DNA from 3 places in the Mycobacterium antarcticum genome. Region 1 is predicted to be linked to each of the others. Evidence: predicted binding sites of a transcription regulator. Region 1 holds the regulator's gene; each other region holds the start of a gene.
What was found. The regulator LexA, encoded in region 1, represses DNA repair genes until DNA is damaged. The targets are predictions, from matches to a motif close to CGAACANNTGTTCG.
Positions count from the first base shown of each region.

Region 2: the regulator LexA is predicted to act here: its motif matches at 851-864, upstream of QUE68_RS22850 (error-prone DNA polymerase).
Region 3: the regulator LexA is predicted to act here: its motif matches at 1,427-1,440, upstream of QUE68_RS26455 (HNH endonuclease signature motif containing protein).

Region 1 is NZ_AP027291.1:3,563,577-3,565,842, reverse strand. It holds gene QUE68_RS17515 (LGFP repeat-containing protein) at 1-970, shown strand, start outside; gene lexA (transcriptional repressor LexA) at 991-1,659, opposite strand; gene QUE68_RS17505 (LysM peptidoglycan-binding domain-containing protein) at 1,860-2,266, shown strand, end outside.
Region 2 is NZ_AP027291.1:4,665,684-4,667,949, forward strand. It holds gene QUE68_RS22850 (error-prone DNA polymerase) at 1-837, opposite strand, end outside; gene QUE68_RS22855 (DUF899 domain-containing protein) at 1,551-2,243, shown strand; gene QUE68_RS22860 (nuclear transport factor 2 family protein) at 2,240-2,266, opposite strand, start outside.
Region 3 is NZ_AP027291.1:5,426,960-5,429,225, reverse strand. It holds gene QUE68_RS26455 (HNH endonuclease signature motif containing protein) at 67-1,422, opposite strand; gene QUE68_RS26450 (YchJ family protein) at 1,584-1,976, shown strand; gene QUE68_RS26445 (purine-cytosine permease family protein) at 2,025-2,266, opposite strand, start outside.

The sequences.
Region 1 (2,266 bases):
CGTCGTCACGCAGAAGTTCTCCGGTGGCGCCATCTCCTGGAACGGGAAGACCAACGCGTTCACCACCGAGCCGCCCAGTCTGCAATCGCAGCTGCAGGGCCTGGAGGTACCGGGCGGTGCTGCTCCGCAGGCGCAGGGTGCTGCCGACACCCCGTCGGAGGGAGATTCGACGTGGTTCCGCCCGAACTGGTGGTGGCTGCTCGGCATCGTGCCGGTCGTGGTGCTCATCGGGGTGGTGGCGGCGGCCGTCCTGCTCAATCGGCGCAGGCACGACGACCGGGCACCGTTGGACGGCTTCGACGGCGATTATGAGCACGGCGAATACGACGATGATTACGACCACGATCGCGACGACTTCGACTCCGGACCGATCAGCACCGCCAAGTCCGAGGCCGACGAGCGGCGGAGTGGCTGGGCGATGCCCTCCGGCGAGGATGACGACCTTCCCGCCGACGATCGGCATGGCGTGGCCGACGGTTTCGCGGCCGACCTGTCCGCGGATCAGGACGTGATCGACACCGCGCCGACACCGATCGTCACGTCAGGCGAGGAGCGGGAGACGGCGTGGTTCGCCGCCCTCGACGACTCTCACGACCCTCGGGTCGACCAACCCGACGATTACGAGCACACCGAGGTGCAGGCCGAAGTGGTACCCGATCCGGATCCAGAGCTGGAGCCAGAGCTGGAGCCGGAGTTGGAGCCGGATCCTGAGTTGGAGCCGGAGCCGGACAGCGGGCCGCCCAGCGGTCGGCACGCAGCGATCCAGTTCACCGAGCCAGTGGTCGCGGAGACGTCGCTGCGACTGGCGATGGACGACCCCTTCGACGCACCCGCCGGCTATCCGATCAAGGCCGACACCAAGACGGGGCTGTACTGGATGCCCGGAACGGGCCAGTACGACCGCGCCAGGGCCGAAATCTGGTTCGCCAGTGAAGAGTTCGCCTTGACGAACGGCTTCACCAAGGGTTAGCCGGCCGTCGGCCGCGAGTATTAGATCTTGCGGATGACGGTGACGACCTTGCCGAGGATGGCCGCGTCGTTACCGGGGATCGGGTCGAAGGCCGGGTTGTGGGGCATGAGCCACACCTGACCACCGGTGCGCTTGAAGGTCTTCACGGTGGCTTCGCCGTCGATCATCGCGGCGACGATGTCGCCGTTGTCCGCCACGTTCTGCTGGCGGATCACGACCCAGTCGCCGTCGCAGATCGCGGCGTCGACCATCGACTCGCCGACCACCTTCAACAGGAAGAGCGACCCTTCACCGACGAGTTCCTTCGGTAGCGGGAACACGTCTTCGACTGCCTCTTCGGCCAAGATCGGTCCGCCGGCGGCGATGCGCCCGAGCACGGGGACGAAGGTGGGTACGGGCAGGGCGTCGGAGCCTGCGACGTCGGTCGTGACGACCGGCCCCGCCAACCGCGAGGGATCGTCTGCGGACCGCACGTCGACCGCGCGCGGTCGGTTGGCGTCGCGACGCAGGTAGCCCTTGCGTTCCAGCGTGCGGAGTTGGTGCGCGACCGACGACGTCGAGGTCAGGCCCACGGCGTCACCGATCTCGCGGATGCTGGGCGGGTATCCCCGCGTGGTGACCGAGCTCCGGATGACCTCCAGGATGGTGCGCTGACGTTCGGTCAGGACCGTGTCGTTGATGTCACTCATGGCGCCGAATGTAGTCCTACCCGAGGGCAGAATCAAACATGTGTTCGACGCGTGTCGTGCCAATTCTTTGGCCGGGCGGACGTGTCGGTGGGTCGCGATACCGTTTGCAACAGTTCGATCACATGTTCTAGTCATCGAACACCTGAGCGATTAGCATTCGAACACAGGAGCGAACGGACACCATGCGAAAGGCCCGCCAGATGACCATCATCACCCGAGAAGACCCCACCGATCTCGTCGTGCGGCCCATGCGGCCGGTGCGCCGGACGACGTCTGCCGCGAGGCGCGGGCCCCAGCCGCACCGGCCGGCCGGCGCACCGCTGAACTACCGCGGCACCGGAGTGCTGATGTCGCGCGCATCGCACCGGCGCAGGCCGGTGACCCCGCTGGCCACCGTGATGTTGGCGCTCGTCGCCGCGGCCATCACCGTGTGGCTCGGCCTGGTTGCGCAGCTCGGCGGAACCCACGAGTCACCGGCACCCTCCCCGGCGCGGTTGGCCGTGGTTCAGGTGCAGGCAGGCGAATCGCTGGAGCAGCTGGCGCAGAGGATCGCACCGGACGCTGCGGTCGGTGCGATAGTGGCCGAGATCCGCGATCTCAACGAACT
Region 2 (2,266 bases), 1.1 Mb from region 1:
CATCGCCATGGCCAGCCTGCCGCGGGCCGGTTCGGCGAAGTGCGCCGCGGTGGTGGCGACCACGCCAAGGCCGAACCGGGCCGCCAAGGCCGCCAGCTCGGCGTTGCGCTCGTCGTCGAGGGGATGCCCGTGGCGGGTGAGCTCGACGCTCACCCGGCCGGCACCGAACCGGTCGACCAGATCGGCGAGCGCCGACTCGGCCGCCGCAGGACCCCCTGTCGACAGGGCTTGGCGCACATGACCTTTGCGGCATCCCGTGAGGATCTGCCAGTGCCCACCGGCGGCCTCGGTCAATGCATCGAAGTCGTAGCGCGGCTTGCCCTTCTCCCCGCCCGCCAGGTGGGCCTTGGCGATCTCGCGGGACAACCGCCGATACCCCTCGGGCCCGCGAGCCAGCACTAGCAGATGCGGCCCCGGCGGGTCGGGCACCTCGGTGCGCGCGACGTTGCCAAGCGAGAGCTCGGCACCGAACACCGTCTGCACGTCAAGCTCCCTGGCCGCCTCGGCGAAGCGGACGACTCCGTACAAGCCATCGTGATCGGTCAGTGCGATGGCCCGCAGGTTCAGCCGGGCGGCCTCCTCGACGAGCTCCTCCGGCGTGCTCGCCCCGTCGAGGAAGCTGTAGGCCGAGTGCGCGTGCAGTTCGGCGTAGGGCACCGACGAACCGCTGCGCGCGTGGCCGTCGGGCCGCTCGTAGCTGCCGCGCTTGCGCGACCAGGCGGGGCTGTCACCCCCGTCGCCGGTGGGTTCGGGCAGGCGGGACCCAGCGCGACGGGGCTTGCTGGTGAGGATGCGCTCCATCTCGCCCCACGTCGACGGCCCATCGTTCCATCCCACCCAGACAGTGTATCGAACATGCGTTCGATCCGCCCGTGCCTTCACGAAATGCGCCGCCGACCCTCGTTTCTATGCGCCCCACATGAGCCCTTCGACGGGAATCCGACTTGCGACTAGCGTGAACTTCACCGGCACCGACAACCACGAAATAGACTGCCAGTCAACTCGTTTCCCGATGCGCTCCCCGAAATAAGCAGGTCTTCAATGCGTTTCACACGCGTATCGCAGACAGTGTCTATGAATGTGACATGAAGTCCTTTCCCGCAACGGATTCAGGCCAATACGTTGAAGGCATGAACTCACATTCCTTCACCGAAATGCGCCGACCGGGCGGCAGCGCCGCCGTCGCAGTGATCACGGCGGCGATGATCGCCGCCACGTTCGGACTGGCCGGCCCGGCTACGGCGCTCCCGACTGGCGGCGACATGCCGTCGAAGCCATCGAAGAACTCCGGGACGCGGGGTACGACGTCCAGGTCAACGGTTGGGCCCGAACCTCGTGGACGGGATGCCGCACCACTGCCGTGCACGCGCCACCGCTCGCCGACGAGCCGCCGGGCGACTGGGCTACCGCCCACGTCACCGTGTGGTGCCCCGACGAAACCCCTTGATCGGCCCGACTCCTCGGCGGACACGACATTCCGTGCGCACACCGCGATGACTTTCGCGCCACGCCCTAGTCACTACGATGACCACATCACTGCAGGAGGCATCGTGACCCCACGGACTGGGCCCGCCACACCCCCCGTCGTCGACCAAGACACCTGGCGCGCCGCCCTCGACGAGCTGCGCGCACGGGAGAAGGCCGCTACCCGCGAACTGGATGCGATCGCCGCGCAGCGCAGACGCCTGCCGATGGTCGAGATGCCCGACTACACCCTCATCGGAGAAGGTGGTCCCGTCCGCCTGGCCGACGTGTTCGACGGCCGCTCCCAGCTGATCGTCTACAACCACATGTGGTCCGACGGCGCGGAGTGGCAGTGCGGCGGCTGCACCGGCTTCACCTCGCAGTTCACCCGGCTGGAGTTCCTGGAGAACTACGACGCCCGCTTCGTCATCGTCACCAACGGCCCCATCGACGAGGCCCTGGCCTACAAGGCCAAGGTCGGCAACCGGATGACGTGGTACTCGTCTTCCGACAGCCCGTTCGGGGCGGACGTCGGCGCGCCACCGGGGGCGGGTTTCGCCGTCAACGTGTTCCTGAAAGATGGCGACACCGTGTACCGCACCTGGCACACCGACGGCCGCGGCACCGAACAGCTCAGCCACAGCTTCGCGTTGATCGACCTGCTGCCCTGGGGCCGCCAGGAGGAGTGGCAGGACTCCCCCGACGGTTGGCCGCAATCGCCGACCTACTCGCGCTGGCTGGACTCCCCGGACATCGCCAAGGTGTACGGCAGCGTTTAGCGCAGCGGAAAATCCTGTCCCCG
Region 3 (2,266 bases), 1.9 Mb from region 1:
GATACACGGAACAGGGTCTTCGCGGTTTCGGCAACCGTTGGGCTCGCAGTCGTGCGGAAGCACTCTTCAGGGCCCCGGTTCGGCGAGCAACCGCTGCGGGTGGTGGTGGTAGTTGATGCGGGGTTGGCCGGTGTCGAGTTCGGGGGGTGGGATCCATTCGACGCCGTTGGGTCCGATGGTGACGGTCCAGCCGTGTTCGGCGAGGCGGTTGTCCGCGCCGCAGGCGAGGACTTCTTCGTCGATGTTGGTTTGTCCGTGGTTCTTGGCCCAGCCGTTGACGTGGTGGACCTGGGTGCCGTAGCCGGGGACGGTGCAGCCGGGTTTGGTGCACCCGCGGTCGCGGGCGTGCAGCACGATGCGATGCGCTGTGGGGGCGATCCGCTTGGACCGCCCGCAGTGCAGCACCTCGGCGGTGTGCTGGTCGAACACCACCAGGTAGTGCGTCGCGTGCGACGCCATCCGGATCAGATCGGCCATCGGGATCGCGGTCCCACCCGCGGTGATCCCGGACCCGGCGGCGGCTTCGAGGTCTTGCACCGTGGTGGACACGATCACCGTGACCGGTAACCCGTTGTGCTGGCCGAGTTCTCCCGAGGACAGCGCGGTGCGTCCCAGGGCGACGAACGCGTCGTGCTGGCGCTGGCCGAGGGTGCGGGTGTCGGCGTCGATCTGGGCTTGGCTCGGGGTGCCGGAGGTGCACGGTGTGCAGTCATCGGGGTTGCACATGCCCGGGGCGCCCTGTTTGGCGAGGATCGGTTCCCAGGTGGCGCGCGCCTCGGGAGTGAGCCAGCCGGTGATGCGGCTCATCCCGTCGGGCTGCTGCGGACCCAGGTGCACCTGACGTTTGCGGGCGCGGTCGCGGTCATCGGGTTCGGGGCCGTCCTGATCGATCAGGATCGCCAGTCGTGCGCTGGCTCGCCGGAGGTCGTCGGGTCCGAACTTGGTCGCCACCCTCAGCAGGTCGGTCTCGCACTGTTCGCGGGTGGTGGGGTCCACCCAGTGCGGCAGTGTGGTGAAGAAGTCGCTGATCACGGTGACGTGTTCGGGCCCGATCCGTCCCGCGGACTGCGCGACGGCAGTCGACTCGTAGACCGGCGCCAACGGTTCCCCGGTGAACGCGGTGCGGGGGCCCAGTTCGGTGGCCTCGGCGAGGCGGCGGGCGGCGTCGCGGCCCGAGATTCGCAACCGTTGGGTGAGGACGTCCTTCAAGGACTTCGCGCCCAGCGCGGTCGGGGCGGCTTCGCGTTGCAGGCGGGCGATGACCCGGTGTTCGAGGGTCGGCATCGCCCACGTGACGGTCTCCACCTCGCCGAGGAGCTCCAGGAGTTCGGTGTGGCTGAACGCGTCGCAGTCCAGCTCGGCCAGCTCCGCGGCCGCCGCGCGATAGGCGGCGACCGCGGTGGTGACCCGATCCGAACTCATGACTCGAACACTAGTTCGAACCACCGACAGAACACCCCGCCGATGTGACCAGTGAAACTCAAGTGGCGCAGGGGTTTACGTGCTGTGGACAACCCGTGCACCTGTGGATGAATCCTGCGCACCACCGCCGTGGCTGGTAGCGGGATGGCAGGCTGCTAGTGGTGAGCGAAACGTTCGGCCGGCCGTGTCCCTGCGGCAGCGGTTCCGCGTACGAGGCGTGTTGTCAGCCGCTGCATCATGGCGAGCGGCAGGCCGACACGGCCGAGACGCTGATGCGCTCGAGGTACGCCGCCTACGCGACCAGTGACGCCGACTACCTGTTTCGTACCTGGCATCCCAGAACCCGGCCCGCCCACGTCACCGTCGACCCCGACGTCGTCTGGACCTCGCTCGAGGTGACCGCGACCGGCGGCGGTGGCGTCGGGGATGAGACCGGGGTGGTGGTGTTCACGGCTCGCTTCGAAGCCGGCGGCCGTCCGGAAGCCATGCACGAGCGCAGCCGCTTCGAACGTCGCAGGGGCCGTTGGCTTTACGTCGACGGGGACGTCGGCTAGGCACTCGTCCGGTACGAGCGAGCCGCGCGACGCATGACCGGTCTCGCCTCACGTCTGAGCGGGCAGCACCTTCTCACCGGTCTTGTCCGTCGACAGGCACAGCGAGCAGATGTACCCCTTCGCGTCCGCTGACGCGATCATGTCCGGCCGTTCGTAGTCGTGATGGCAGACATGGCATTTCAGGTGGGCGTCGGACGGGTTGCCGTACTCGTCGAGCATCGGCAGATCGATGCCGTCATCGGTGCGACGGAGGTAGTACTTGCCCTTGGTCGCGATCGCGATGATGGGCG